3 regions of the Formivibrio sp. oc-25 genome follow, and region 1 is predicted to be linked to each of the others. Evidence: predicted binding sites of a transcription regulator. Region 1 holds the regulator's gene; each other region holds the start of a gene.
What was found. Region 1 encodes sigma-54, which starts transcription at its own class of promoters, with help from an activator protein. Its sites were predicted from a motif close to CTGGCACGCTTCATGCTT; they were not measured.
Positions count from the first base shown of each region.

Region 2: flgJ (flagellar assembly peptidoglycan hydrolase FlgJ) is a predicted target of sigma-54. The motif match lies at 2,618-2,635, and genes of this name have one in related genera.
Region 3: glnA (type I glutamate--ammonia ligase) is a predicted target of sigma-54. The motif match lies at 1,905-1,922, and genes of this name have one in related genera.

Region 1 covers NZ_JBVVOL010000011.1:13,856-18,899, reverse strand. Annotated here, with positions in the region: gene rapZ (RNase adapter RapZ) at 1-30, opposite strand, end outside; gene hprK (HPr(Ser) kinase/phosphatase) at 27-971, opposite strand; gene ptsN (PTS IIA-like nitrogen regulatory protein PtsN) at 952-1,425, opposite strand; gene hpf (ribosome hibernation-promoting factor, HPF/YfiA family) at 1,519-1,842, opposite strand; gene AC0KVQ_RS09215 (RNA polymerase factor sigma-54) at 1,882-3,285, opposite strand; gene lptB (LPS export ABC transporter ATP-binding protein) at 3,292-4,014, opposite strand; gene lptA (lipopolysaccharide transport periplasmic protein LptA) at 4,011-4,511, opposite strand; gene lptC (LPS export ABC transporter periplasmic protein LptC) at 4,480-5,044, opposite strand, start outside.
Region 2 covers NZ_JBVVOL010000007.1:67,799-72,842, forward strand. Annotated here, with positions in the region: gene flgK (flagellar hook-associated protein FlgK) at 1-1,627, opposite strand, end outside; gene flgJ (flagellar assembly peptidoglycan hydrolase FlgJ) at 1,658-2,581, opposite strand; gene AC0KVQ_RS06525 (flagellar basal body P-ring protein FlgI) at 2,790-3,875, opposite strand; gene AC0KVQ_RS06530 (flagellar basal body L-ring protein FlgH) at 3,886-4,551, opposite strand; gene flgG (flagellar basal-body rod protein FlgG) at 4,570-5,044, opposite strand, start outside.
Region 3 covers NZ_JBVVOL010000006.1:120,435-125,478, forward strand. Annotated here, with positions in the region: gene AC0KVQ_RS05950 (HAD family hydrolase) at 1-321, opposite strand, end outside; gene glnA (type I glutamate--ammonia ligase) at 412-1,821, opposite strand; gene AC0KVQ_RS05960 (rhodanese-like domain-containing protein) at 2,153-2,605, shown strand; gene aroE (shikimate dehydrogenase) at 2,705-3,517, shown strand; gene mtgA (monofunctional biosynthetic peptidoglycan transglycosylase) at 3,517-4,224, shown strand; gene AC0KVQ_RS05975 (serine/threonine-protein kinase) at 4,308-5,044, shown strand, end outside.

The DNA of each region.
Region 1 (5,044 bases):
AACCAGCACGACCTGCTGCCCGGTGTTCATTCACCCATTTCCATGAATTTCTGGTGGCGCTCGATGAACTCGCGCGTCGAATCGATGCCACGTAGTTGCAGGATATAGTTACGTACAGCAGCCTCCACCAGCACCGCGAGGTTACGGCCGGCAGCCACCGGAATCACCAGTTTACGTACCTGCACGCCCAGAATTTCCTGGGTTGCGGCCTGCATTTCCAGGCGATCGATCGGTGCCAGGGTTTCACCGCTGGCCTTGGCCAGATGGATGATCAGACGCAGATTCTTGCGTGGACGCACTGCGGTTTCGCCAAAAATCGAGCGAATATTGAGCACCCCGATACCCCGCACTTCCAGAAAATCACGCAGCATCGGCGGGCAACGGCCTTCCAGCGTTTCCGGATTGGTGCGATAGACCTCGACCACATCATCAGCAACCAGACCATGACCCCGCGAGATCAATTCCAGCGCCAGCTCGCTCTTGCCCATGGCTGATTCGCCCGTCACCAGCACGCCCATTTCCAGCACATCCAGGAATACGCCGTGCAGATGGGTGGAAACCGCCAGTGCCTTGGAAAGATAGAAGCGCAAAACCTCCATCAGGTAGGGCGACAATTCCGGCGAGGTCAGCAGCGGTACATGATGCCGTTCCGCTGCATCCTTGAGAACATCCGGCACCTGCTGGCCATTGGCCACGATCATGGCGGCCATGTCGTTAGCGAACAGGCGGTTCATCCCTTCCTGTTGCGACTCGGGCGAAAGGCCGGCCAGGTAGGCGATCTCGGCCACGCCGAGCACCTGAATCCGATTGGGGTGGACAAAATTCAGATGGCCCACCAGAGACAGCAACGGTTTCTGTTCTGATGCGTCATTGGAGAGCAGGTTGTTGGCGCCGGATTGGCCCGCCACCCAGGTTAGCCGCAGCTTCTCGGCGTTATCGATAAATAGCTGCCTAACTGTAATCTGCGGCATAAGGTTCCCACGTGGAGATCAGTTTCCATGCTTCACCGGCATCACTCACAGCCAGCAATTGATCCCGCATCTGTTTGTCGGAAAAAAGTTGTGCCAGTTCCGAGAGAATTTGCAGATGCAGATCCGTGGCGTTGGCCGGAGCCAACATCACAAAAATCAGCGAAACCGGCTTGCCATCCGGTGCATCGAACGGAATCGGCTCCTTGAGCCGGACAAAGGCGCCCGTTGCCTCTTTCAGCCCCTTGATGCGCCCGTGCGGAATGGCCACACCCTGACCAAGACCGGTCGAGCCCAGTTTTTCCCGGGCAAACAGGCTGTCGAAAATCACGCTGCGCGCAATACCGTGGCTGTTCTCAAACAGAATGCCGACGTGTTCGAACACGCGTTTTTTACTGCCGACCTCCAAATCCAGGAAAATATTGCTGGACGGGAGGATCTTGTTGATCAGGCTCATGGCTGGAATGGATCAGGTTCAAATGTTAGATATTGTAACGCAAAGAAAAACGGGAACGACTCGCGGCGTTCCCGTACCTTGCCCGCTGCTGGATTATTCAGCAACTTCTTGATGCTTCATGCTCTCATTACGGTGATTCTGGATTTTCTCCTTGTGCTTGACGATCTGGCGATCAAGCTTGTCGGCCAGCAAATCAATGGCCGCATACATGTCCGCATCGATCGACTCGACATGAATATCCTTGCCGCGCACATGCACGGTAGCCTCAACTTTTTGCTGCAACTTGTCCACGGAGATGATCACGCCCACATCGATGACGTTATCAAAGTGACGCGTCACGCGTTCGAGCTTGGCAATGACGTAGTCACGGATCGCCGGGGTTACTTCCACATGATGGCCGCTAATGTTGAGGTTCATGGTACGTCTCCTTATGATAAGCCTGACAAGGCCTTGTACTTACAAGCTCTTGCGCTGGTTGACGGGAGGAATCAGCAATGCCTCCCGGTATTTGGCAACGGTTCGTCGCGCAATCACGATCCCTTGCTTTGCGAGTTCTTCACCTATCGCCCCATCGGACAGGGGCTTGTTCTTGTTTTCATTCTGGACCAGTTTCTTTATCAGCGCCTTGATTGCCGTCGCCGAACACTCTCCGCCCGCTTCGGTTTCAACGTGGCTGCCGAAGAAATACTTGAACTCCAGCAAACCGCGCGGCGAGAGCATGAACTTCTGGGTCGTCACCCGCGAAACCGTTGATTCATGCAAGCCCAGCTGTTCGGCGATATCGCGCAGCACCAGCGGCCGCATTGCTTCTTCGCCATGTTCAAAAAAAGCCCGTTGCCGCTCTACGATTGCCTGACCCACCCGCAGGATGGTCTGCCCGCGCTGTTCTACACTCTTGAGCAGCCAGCGAGCTTCCTGCAGCTGTGTCGCCAATCCTGCGCCGCTTTCCTGTTGCAGGATACGGGCATACATCTCGTTCACTCGCAGCTTGGGCATCGCGGACTCGTTCAACCGCACGCGCCAGGCACCACGATAACAATCAACGATCACATCAGGGACGACATAACGCGGGGAGTCTGCGGACCAATCCGCACCGGGACGGGGGTTGAGCCCCGTGATCAAGGTTTGTGCCTCCCTCAGGCATTCATCACCACATTGCAGCTGCCTTTTGATTCTAGTGTAGTCGCGCGCAGCCAATAAATCGAGATGATCGCGCACGATATCAAGCGCCAACTGCCTGGCTGGGCTTTGCGGTTGCTGCAACAACTGCAACCGCAGGCATTCGGACAAATCGCGCGCACCCACGCCGATGGGTTCAAGCTGTTGCAGATAGGCCAAGGCAATGGCGAGATCGTCCTCGTCAATTTCCATTTCCTCGCGTACATCCAGCGGCACCTGCGACAGGATTTCCTCAAGCTGCTGCGTCAGCAGGCCATCATCATCCAGTGCATCGATCAGGAGTTCAAGCAAAGCCCGTTCGCGCGGCGCCAGTGGCAACAGGCCGGCCTGGGCAATCAGGTGTTCACGCAAGCTCAGGCTTTGTGCCACATTGAGCGCAGGATCATTTTCGTCATCATCACTGCGACTGTTACCGCTGCGCACATCATCCCAGCGCAACTCACCCGCTTCCATTTCCGGCGCTTCGCGCTCGGATTCCGCAGCAGGCGTATCGCTCTGGGTGGATTCATGCTCCCTGTCCGCCGCCCCCTCCTCTCGCTCGAGCAGTGGGTTTTCCGCGAGGAAGCGCTCGATTTCCTGCTGGAAATCAAGGGTAGAGAGTTGCAGCAACTTGATCGATTGCGCCAGTTGTGGCGTCAGATTGAGCTGCTGCGCAATGCGCAATTGCAGGGATTGTTTCATTACTGCTTACATTCTGAAGTGTTCGCCAAGGTAGACCTTGCGCACACTTTCATTGTTGACAATATCATCCGGCGAGCCGGACGCGATGACTTCACCGCTGGAAATAATGTAAGCCCGATCGCAAATTCCAAGTGTTTCGCGAACATTGTGGTCGGTGATCAACACACCAATCCCGCGCTCTTTCAGGAAGCGCACGATGCGCTGGATATCCATCACGGCAATCGGATCCACACCGGCAAATGGCTCATCCAGCAAGATGAAGCGCGGACTGGCGGCCAGGGCACGGGCTATTTCGGCACGGCGGCGCTCGCCGCCCGATAGGGCCAAGGCGTTGCTGTCACGCAGATGTCCGATATGCAGGTCGTGCAACAGATCATCCAGGCGCGTTTCAACTTCTTCCGGCTCGATCTCCTGCAACTCCAGCACTGCCCGAATATTCTCGGCGACCGTCATCTTGCGAAAGATCGAGGCTTCCTGCGGCAAGTATCCCAACCCCAAACGGGCGCGCTTGTGAATGGGCTGGCGGGTGATATCCACGCCATCGAGCTCGATCTTGCCGCCATCAAGTGCCACAAGCCCCAGAATCATGTAGAAACTGGTGGTCTTACCCGCGCCATTGGGCCCCAACAGGCCGACAACCTCGCCGCAGGCAATTTCCAGCGAGACATCTCGCACCACGGTACGCTTGCGGTAGGCTTTGCTCAGATGTTCGGCCTTGAGCACACTCATTGCGCAGCCTTCCCGTCTGTCGTTTCTTTCTTTTTCGGGGTAATCGTAATGTTCACACGACCGCCCGGATTGCTTTTGACCTGATACAGCTCGGAATTCAGGTCATAAGTGATATGGTCGCCCACCACCACATCCTGATTCTTGCGTACCCACGCCTTGTCGAACAGCTGCAGGAAACCCTTTTTGCCGTCGTAATCGAATCTGAGTGATTCGGCTTCCAGCCAATCCGGGCTCTTGTCGAGCTTTTGGCGAAACCGTACCGGCTTGCCCTCACCTTGCGCGAACTGATTGCCCTCGGCATCCTGGCTGATCACCAGCTTGTCGGCGCGAATCGTCATCGACCCCTGCACCACCACCACATTGCTGGTACAGATGCTTTTCATGGTTTTCTGGTCGAAATCACAGTGGTCTGCCGTGATATTCATCGGCTTCTCGCGGTCTGCCTGTTCGGCCATGGCGGGAAGACTAAGGCTGCACGCTGCGGCGAGCGCCATCATTACGTTTGTTCGGAACATAAGTCATGCTCACTTGGGAAAGAAGTTCCAGCGATTCTTCGCGGTTGTTTGCCACAAAGCCCACGGCACGGGCACGATGCGCCCCCATGTCCGCAGCGACTGGCGCACTGGAGCGTGCAATCTGTTTTTGGGTATCGACGTACATGTCACGGGTACGGATGACCAATTCGGCATTGCGGCCATCCGGCTCGCGACGCATTTCCACCGCACCGTAAAACCAGACTTCGGTTGCACGATTGATGGCTTTGGCTTGCTCGCCAGTCAGCCTCAGCTTGGGCTGACCCGGTTTGGTCTGCTCCAGCTGCGGCTGTTCGAAAAACATGGTGTCGTCCTGCGGCAGATGCCTGGCTTGCGTCGCAGTCAATACCGACACCAGATTGCCTTGCTCGTCAAAACGCTGCACACGCACCGATTCGGCAAGCAGATCCGGCCGGGTGGGCACACTGGCCCGCACGGCTTCCGGCAAATCCGTGGCGCGATTCAACAGCCAGATCAGCCCTCCTAGCAGGGCAGCC
Region 2 (5,044 bases), on a different contig from region 1:
ATGGCGTATCGGCCAATGGCTGCGTCAGCGAAGCGCTACCCGTATTGGCGGAACCCGAAGTCAGCTTCATGGCCGATGCCGCGGCAATGTCGCGCGCATCCGTAATGCGCACGCTCAGTGAATCGATGAAACCTTCATACGGCTTGATAGTGAAACTGTCGCCACTGGCCATACTGCCAGTGAGATTCAAGGTCAACCCGTCCACCGTCAGCGGCATGGTGGCTGATGCAGTCTTGCTGTTATCGGATAGTCGGGTCAGGATGTACTGACTGCCATCGAAGCCAAGCTCGTAATCGCTGGGCTGCAAATCGGCGATATCACTGATATAGCCACTCAATGCCGCCGAACCGGTATTCATCGAATTGGGCGTCACATAACCGATATCAGGAGGAAATGACCAGTCGGTGCTGGCCGCTGCCGCAGGTGTTGCGGCTGCCTGCAGCGTTACGCCCAGCGCAGTATATCCGGCTGTCATTTGCGCAGTGGTGAAACTCTGTGTTGCCTTGTCAGAAAGCCGGGTCAGTGTGTAGTTGCCGACACCGTCATAGGCAAGGCTGTAATCCGAAGCTGGAATCGCACTTTCCGGTGAGGAAACGCTGATATCAACACCACCCAGCGTTGCGGTAAAGCTGCTGGCGCGCGAAAAATCGAACAGGTTCTGTCCGAGCTTGCCATTCAGATCCATACCGGCGCGCTGCTGGGCATTGAGCATTTGTGCCATGCCCACGGCCACCATTGCAAGATTGTTTTGCGCCAGGTTAAGCGAATTGGTTCTGAAATCCAGCAAGGCACCCAATTCGCCGCCGCCCAGTGCATTCTCCGGCAGATAAATCGTATTACCGTTTTGCTGGTAAACCACGGTTGTGGATTGTGGATCATCCGGAGAGCCTACTGCACCCAGCGAAAATGTTTCCCCGCCAACAACCAGATTCTGCCCGGTACCGATGAAGACATTGATGCTGCCATCGCTTTGCGTGACCGTGGAGGCTTTTACCAAGGTATTAAGCTCCTTCACCAACTGATCACGCTGATCGAGCAGATCATTGGGGGGAATACCCGTCCCACTGCTGAGTACGATTTGCTGGTTGAGATCGGCAATTTGCTTGGCGTACGAATTGATACCGGCTACCGCATTGGTGATCTCGCCATTGAGCGCAGTACGCTGATCTGCCAGTTGCTGGTTCACCGACTCGAAACGGTTCAGCATGGTTTGCGCGGAAGAAAGCAGGGTTTCGCGCGCCGGCAAATTGGAAGGATTGGTCGCCACATTCTGCACGGCAGAGAAATAATCCTGGATGGCCGGCGACACACCGGCACTGCTGTCCGCTACCAGATTATCGATCTGGGCGATATGGCTGTAATAGGTTTCGTAGTAGCTGGCCTTGGCCTGGGTGGTTTGCACTTGCCGGGTAAGGAACTGATCATAGCTGCGGGTAATGCTGTCCACGCGCACACCCAGGCCGACATAGCCACTGCCTGACATCTGCGGATAAGGCGCACTTTGCTGGATCGACTGGCGGGAATAGCCCGGCGTATTGACGTTGGCGATATTGTGCCCGGCGGTAGTCAGGCCCAGGTTAGCGGCCTTGAGCCCGGAAAGGCCGATCGTGAAAACGGATGATCCCATATTGCTGCTCCTCTCTTTTTCTTATCGGCCTCAAGCCACCTGACTTGATGCGGACTGACGGGCGGCAAGCCGCGTGGCAACGCTCTGCGCAACTTTTGCCAGCTTGTTCGCGTAGTTGGGGTCGGTGGCATAGCCATTGGCTTGCAGCGCTCGTGCGAAACCTACTCCATCGGCACCGGCACCAATGGCATCGCCGAAACGGCGCTTCAGAAGACTCGCGTAGTCCTGAAATGCATCGGCATAGGAATCGTAGGCGCGAAAGGTTTCAATGCGTTTTTGCATGCGTCCATCGATAAATTCAGTCGTGAGCACATCCACGGCTTTGCCATTCCAATCCTTGCCGGCCTTGATGCCAAACAGGTTGTAGCTTTCCGAGCCATCGGCCTTTTTGATGGATTTGCCTCCCCAGCCTGATTCCAGCGCTGCATGTGCCAGCACCAGCGTTGGAGAAAGACCGAGCGAAGATGAAACTTCCTGCGCCACACCGGACAACTTTTCCAGGAAGCGATCGGCAAGGCCACCGCCGGCTGCCGTCGTGGCGGCAGGTTTTGCCGCCTGCCGGGCAGCACTTGCCGCCGCTCCGATTACAGGAAACCCGGTCAAACTGGTGGCATCTCGCGAACGCTGGCCGGCTTGGCCACTCTGCTGCTGAATCTGGCGAACGATGGCATCAGTCAGCCCAGCCCCGCCCTTCATGGCCAGCGCCTGGGAAAATTGCTGATCCTGCATGGAGTTGAACAGGCGCATGGAACTGCTTTGCGTATCGGCAAAGCCTTGTCCTGCCTCGCGCATGGACTTGAGCATCTGCTGCAACAGCAGCGCCTCGAACTGCCTGGCAACATTGCGCACACCGGCATCCCCGGCACTGCGGGATGTCTGGCGCAAGGCATTGATCCCGTTTGGATCAAACGCCAGATTTTGCGAAACAGTATTAACGGATGCGGGCAAGGACATCGACAAACTCTTGCTTCAACGGGAAGTAACCCATTAAAGCAAGGAGCGTGCCGGCATCATTGATTAGAACCTGCTCAGGATCTGTAGCGAGAAGCCGTCAGCGGGGTGAAGAGCAGCGCAAAAACCGGAATGTACAGGGAGTACATGAGGATTTTGAGCAGCACATGAGCCCTGATCACGGCTTCGCAGCAAGATCGTGGACAGTTTCTTAGATGATTTCGAGCTCGGCCTTCAGACTACCAGCCGATTTCATGGCCTGCAAAATGGCCAGCAGATCCTGCGGGGTTGCACCCACGGCATTGAGGGCGCGGACAACATCGCGCAGATTGGTGGCCTGCGGCAGACGCACGATCGGGCCTTTGTCGGCCTGGATCATGATTTCGCTATTTTGAACCGTGCGCGGCCGCCCGGCAGACAAGGGTGCCGGCTGGGATACCGTATTCTCGGTCGTGATGGTGACGGTGAGATTGCCATGCGCAATGGCGCAGGGATCAACCGTCACGCTTTGATTCATCACTACTGAACCGGTTCGCGCATTGATGATCACCTTGGGTGACATTTGCGCCGGGGTCACTTCCAGGTTTTCCAATCCGGCCAGAAAGCTCACGCGCATATTGGAATCGAGTGGCGCGCGCACCTGGATCACCCGGCCATCCAGCGCTGCGGCAATCCCACCGTAGCGGGTATTGATGGCATTCACCACGCGCGATGCGGTCGTAAAATCGGTGCTCAGCAATTCCAGCTGAATGAATTCGCCGCTGCCGAGCTGCGTCGGCACCGCCCGCTCCACGGTCGCACCATTCGGAATACGGCCAGTGGCCAGCTGGTTGATCGTGGTACTGGAGCCTCCCGCCGAGGCACCGGCACCCGCCACCACCACATTGCCTTGTGCCATGGCATACACCTGACCATCCGCACCTTTCAATGGCGACATCAGTAGCGTACCGCCGCGCAAGGATTTGGCATTACCGATCGAGGAAATCGTGACATCCAGCGGCTGCCCTGGCCGGGCAAATGCCGGCAGCGTGGCGGTCACCGTCACGGCAGCCACATTCTTCAGCTGCAGGTTCCCGCCCGTAGGCACCTGCACACCCATACTGGTGAGCATATTGGTCACTGACTGCACCGTAAAAGGTGTCTGGGTAGTCTGGTCACCACTGCCATCCAGACCCACCACCAGCCCGTAGCCCACCAACTGGTTATCGCGCACACCGGCAAAACTGGCCAGATCCTTGATCTTTTCGGCATGAACCAGCCCTGATACCAGCAACAGCAACAACAAGAATCGACGCATGCTTATCTCCTCACAGCGGCAGCACGGACAAGAAGAATCGTGCCAGCCAGGCCATGGTATTGGCATCGGCGATCACACCCTCACCCACCTGCTCGATTCGCGCATCGGCGACCCGAGTCGACGAAATGGTATTGCCGGCCTTGATTTCACGCGGGTTGACCACGCCGGTCAGGCGCAGATTGTTGATTTCGCCATTGACGTTGACCCGCTTTTCTCCGCCCACGACCAGGTATCCATTGGGCAGCACTTCAATCACCGATACCGCCAGCGAACCCCTGAAGGTATTGGTATTGCTGGTTTCACCCTTGCCATTCGATGAATTGCTGCCAGAACCGGTCAGCGATGAAGAGAAGAATTTCTCCAGTGCATTGGGGAAATAAGGGATGGAAGCACTGCCACTGATGCTCGCGCTACTGCTGCGGCTGGCACTGGTATTCGATTTATTGCTGGCTGTCAGATTTTCTTCGATCGCAATCAGCACGGTATCGCCCACGTCGCGCGCGATCGGCTCTTCAAACAGATAACGTGCAGAACCCGACTGGAAAATCGAGCCATTGCTCATTTTCGCTGACGGCATCGCTTGCGGCCGCGCCGTGGTCGGCTGGGTCACCACGGTAGGCGTGGTGCATGCCGACAGCAATACCAGCAGAAGTGCGGCCAAACCAAGCTGTTTCATCGTTTTATCCATTCAGCATTACAGGGTCGACAACTTTTGCAGCATTTCATCCGAGGTGCTGATGGCGCGCGAATTGATTTCGAACGCACGCTGCGCCTGAATCATGTTGATCAACTCTTCCGTCACATTGACATTCGAGGTTTCGACATAGCCCTGATTGACGGCACCCAGGCCATTGGTGCCGGGATCACCCACCAACGGCGCACCGGACGCAGCCGTTTCCAGCGACAGATTACCACCGATAGCCTGCAGTCCCGGCGGGTTGATAAAGGTTGCCAGCTGGATATTGCCAAGCTGTACCGGCGCAGCGGAATTGTTGTTCACGATGGCCGTCACCGTACCATCGGCCGCCACGGTAATTTTGGTTGTGCCTTGAGGCACCTGCAATGCCGGGGAGATTGAATAACCATTGGAGGTCACCACGTTACCCTGGCTATCCACCTGAAACGAGCCATCGCGGGTATAGGCGGTATTGCCATCAGGCAGCGTGATC
Region 3 (5,044 bases), on a different contig from region 1:
CGCATACAGCGGGATGCCTGCAGCATCCAGTGTTTCCAGCAGCGCCAAACCATCCGGCAGCGTGCCGGCGAGCATCTCGGGCCAGCGCGAGTAGAACGCCTCGATCAGGTTGGCGTGCTCGGGGAATTGCCGCACCAACAGCGCCGTGCCCTCCGCAAGCGATCTGCCGGCATCCTGCTGCACATTCCAGGTGCTGTTGCAGACATGTGTGAGGAAATAGCGGCGTTCATCCGCATCCGGGATTAGCGCACGGTAGACATATTCGGGGTTCCAGTCGACCAGAACTCCACCCAGGTCGAATACGACGGCGCGGATAGACATGATGGCAGCCTGCGATAAAAAAGGGATTCTACGAAAAACAAAGCCCCGTGCCGAGACACGGGGCTTTGCGACAGCGGTAATCCGAGTGGATTACAGGCTGTAGTACATGTCGAACTCAACCGGGTGAGTCGTCATGCGGGTACGGTTCACTTCAGCCATCTTCAGTTCAAGGTAGGCGTCGATGAATTCGTTGCTGAACACGCCGCCACGGGTCAGGAACTCGCGGTCTGCGTCGAGTGCAGCCAAAGCTTCTTCCAGCGAGGCACACACGGTCGGGATCAGCTTGTCTTCTTCCGGCGGCAGATCGTACAGGTTCTTGTCGGCCGGATCGCCCGGGTGGATCTTGTTCTGGATACCATCCAGACCGGCCATCATCAGGGCGGAGAAGCACAGGTACGGGTTGGCCAGCGGATCCGGGAAGCGGGTCTCGATACGGCGAGCCTTGTCGGACTGCACGTGCGGAATGCGGATCGAAGCGGAACGGTTGCGAGCCGAGTAGGCCAGCTTGACCGGCGCTTCGTAGTGCGGAACCAGACGCTTGTACGAGTTGGTGCCCGGGTTGCAGATGGCGTTCAGTGCCTTGGCGTGCTTGATGATACCGCCGATGTAGTACAGGGCGGTGTCGGACAGGCCGGCGTAGCCGTTGCCTGCAAACATGTTCTTGCCATCTTTCCAGATCGACTGGTGCACGTGCATGCCGGAACCGTTGTCGCCAACGATGGGCTTCGGCATGAAGGTGGCGGTCTTGCCGTACTGGTGAGCCACGTTGTGGATCACGTACTTCATGACTTGAGTCCAGTCAGCACGTTGTACCAGGGTGCTGAACTTGGTACCGATTTCGCACTGGCCGGCGGTAGCCACTTCGTGGTGGAACACTTCAACCGGGATGCCCAGCTCTTCCAGGATCAGCACCATGGTGGCGCGGATGTCTTGCAGGCTGTCAACCGGCGGAACCGGGAAGTAGCCGCCCTTGACCATCGGACGGTGACCGGTGTTGCCACCTTCGAATTTTTCGCCGGTGGCCCAGGCAGCTTCTTCGGAATTGATCTTCACGAAGCAACCGGACATGTCGGTGTTCCAGGTGATGCTGTCGAAGATGAAGAATTCTGGTTCCGGACCGAAGTAGGCGGTGTCGCCAATGCCGGTGGACTTCAGGTAGGCTTCAGCGCGCTTGGCGATGGAACGCGGGTCGCGGTCATAGCCCTTGCCGTCGGACGGTTCGATCACGTCGCAGGTGATGAATACGGTCGGTTCGTCGAAGAACGGGTCGATCTTGGCGGAAGCGGGGTCCGGCGACAGCAGCATGTCGGAAGCCTGAATGCCCTTCCAGCCAGCGATGGAGGAGCCATCGAAAGCGTGGCCGTGTTCGAACCACTCTTCATCCACAACGTGGGACGGTACGGTTACGTGTTGTTCTTTGCCACGGGTGTCGGTAAAACGCAGGTCAACGAACTTGATATCGTTTTCCTGGATAAGCTTGATTACGTCGGCTGCCGCCATGTTTGATTCTCCTTGTTGAGAGACTGAAATTTGATCTGATTCAATAGACGCCGAAACATCGCGCAGGCGCTCGGCGCGTTATGCAGCAGAATTCATGCCAGCTTTGTGCATTGGGCGTCGCTATTGTGCCACAAGGACTTAGCCCGCTGCACGAGCCAATCCATGCACCAATTTATGACATTTGATTTGATCTTGCACTGTTTGGGTGCGTTTCGGCCGGCTGTCATTTTTGCTGGTAAGCATTTCCGTATCGAACGATAAAATAAAACAAGAGCCCAACAAGCCTGGCCGGATAAACGGCATATTCAATGAATAATGGAGACACACCGCAATGAGCCAACTCGCCCACATCCTGCAACTTGCCCGTGAACGGGCAGACGATTTCGATTTGCCTTATTCCGGTGCGGTCACGCCGCAAGAAGCCTGGGCACTGATGCAGGGCCTGCCCGGCGTGAAGATTGTCGATGTCCGCACACAGCCGGAATGGCAGTTTGTCGGTGTCGTGCCACAGGCGGAACTGATCGAATGGAAACGCTATCCGCTGATGAGCTTGAATCCGGATTTCCTGACCCGGCTCAAGGCCGTGGTGGATCGTGAAAGCATGGTGCTGTTTCTGTGTCGCTCAGGCGTGCGCTCGCACGAGGCAGCAGCGCTGGCGGCGCAGCATGGCTATACCGAGTCCTACAATATTCTGGAAGGTTTCGAGGGCGACAAGGACGAGAATCAGCAGCGTGGCAAGTGCAATGGCTGGAAGGCTGCGGGGCTGCCCTGGATAAACATGTAGGGTTTCCCTCTGTCCTGGATCTATTGCAACAGATCCAGGGCAGCTCTTGGCTAAGCCCGGTGTAGAATTCGCCCTTTCAAAATTTCGCAGGGTCGTGTCATGCGCCTCGCCATTTTTGGCAATCCGATTGCCCAAAGCAAATCTCCGCTTATCCAGACGGCCTTTGCTGCCCAGTTTGGCCTCAAGGATTTCGAGTATGGCCGTATCCTGGCGCCGCTCGATGGTTTTGAAGCTGCCTTGCGCCAGTTCATTGCCGAGGGCGGCCAAGGCGGCAATGTCACCGCGCCGTTCAAGGAAGAAGCCTTCCGGCTGTGCGATCGCCTGAGCCCGCGTGCGCAGGCCGCACAGGCGGTGAATACGCTCAAGCTCGAAGCGGATGGCACGCTGGTGGGCGACAATACCGATGGCATCGGTCTGGTCATGGACCTGCGCCGATTCTGCCTGCTGGTGGGTAAGCGCGTGCTGTTGCTGGGTGCTGGCGGCGCCTCGCGCGGGGTGATCCTGCCGCTGGCGGCTGACTTGCCGGCCGAGATCGTGATTGCCAATCGTACCGCCAGCAAGGCTGCCGATCTGGCCAGTCAGTTCAGTGCGCAGATCCGCGTACCGATCAGTGGGGTGGGGCTCGATCAGGTCGAAGGTGCCTTTGACGTGATCATTGATGCCACCTCCGCCAGCCTGGGTGGCCAGGCGTTCCCGCTGCCAGCCAGCGTGTTTGCGCCGGGCTGCGTGGCCTACGAGATGGTCTACGGCAAAGGGGAAACCCCCTTCATGCAACGTGCCCAGGAAGCGGGCGTGACGCAACGGGTCGATGGCCTGGGCATGCTGGTATTCCAGGCCGTGGAAGCCTTCGAGGTCTGGACCGGCTTGCGTCCGGATGCCCAGCCGGTCTTCGATCTGTTGCGTGCTGCCTGATGGCGCGTCGCAAGCTGACGTCTGCCGGCTGGATTGCCCGGATACTGTTGGCAATCCTGCTGCTTTTCCTGTGCTGGAATGTCTGGATTCTCGGCCATGTACTGTGGTGGCGCAGCCATAATCCGTCCGAGACCGCATTCATGGAAGAGCAACTGGATCGCCTGCAGCAGAAAAGGCCCGACGCTGAATTGCGCCACAAATGGGTGCCGTACAACCGCATCTCGGGGCATCTCAAACGCGCGCTGGTGGCCAGCGAAGATGCCAAATTCCTCGAACATGAAGGTTTCGACTGGGAGGGTATCCAGCTTGCCTGGGAAAAGAACCTGAAAAAGGGGCGTATCGTTGCCGGCGGTTCGACCATCAGTCAGCAATTGGCCAAGAACCTGTTTCTTTCTTCCAAACGCACCCCGTGGCGCAAACTGGAGGAAGCCCTGATCACGGTGATGCTGGAGGCGGTCATGGATAAACGCCGTATCTTCGAGATCTATCTCAATGTCATCGAGTGGGGCAATGGCGTATTCGGGGCGGAAGCCGCTGCGCGCCACTATTTCCGCAACAGTGCATCCACGCTGACCCCGGCACAGGCCGCCCGGCTGGCGGCGATGGTGCCCAACCCGCGCTATTACGATACCCGTCGCAATGATTCGAGAATGCTGCGCAAGGCCAGCATCATCCAGCGGCGCATGTCTTACGTCGATGTGCCTTGAATCGGATCACCTATCAGTTTGGCCCGATGGCAGCTATAGCTGAGAACAGGTTCTGAAATCGGGCAGGTTGAACGGAACGCGCAATGAGCATGTTGATGATAGGGGTCATCCTGGCCGTGCTGCTGGCCGTGGGTTTGCTGGCGATCTTGCTGCTGCGGCAGTTGTTGCGTGAGCAGCCGGCAGATAGGCCGGCCGGTGTGCGCCTGGGTGCCACCGTGCCGCCCGTGGTGACGGCAGCACTGCCGGATATGGTGGGGGGATACCGGATCGAGCGCTTGCTGGGGCGTGGTGCAATGGGTGCGGTCTATCTGGCACACGAAGCACAAACCGGGCAGGCGGTTGCGCTCAAGACCATTGCGCTGGCGCCGGAATTTGCGCCGGCTCTCCTGACTGAGGTCAAAACCCGCTTTCTGCGCGAGGCCGAGGCCGTGGCACGACTGCGCCATGCGGCCATCATCCAGACCCTTGCCGCCGGCGAAGACGGCCATCTGGCCTGGATGGCGATGGAGTTTTTTCCGGGCAGGCCGCTCAGTGACTGGACCGCGCCCGATCAGCTGTTGCCCTTGCCGCAGGTGCTGGCATTGGTGCGCCAGATCGCGCTGGCGCTGGATCATGCCCATGGTCGCCAGGTCGTGCATCGCGACATCAAGCCTGCCAATATTCTCTATGATCCGCAGACAGGCCGGGTCAAGCTGACGGATTTTGGCGTGGCCAGATTGACCGATGCCAGCCGCACGCTTACCGGCATGGTATTGGGCACACCAGCCTTCATGTCGCCGGAACAGCTGGCCGGTGAGCATATCGATGGCCGCTCCGACCT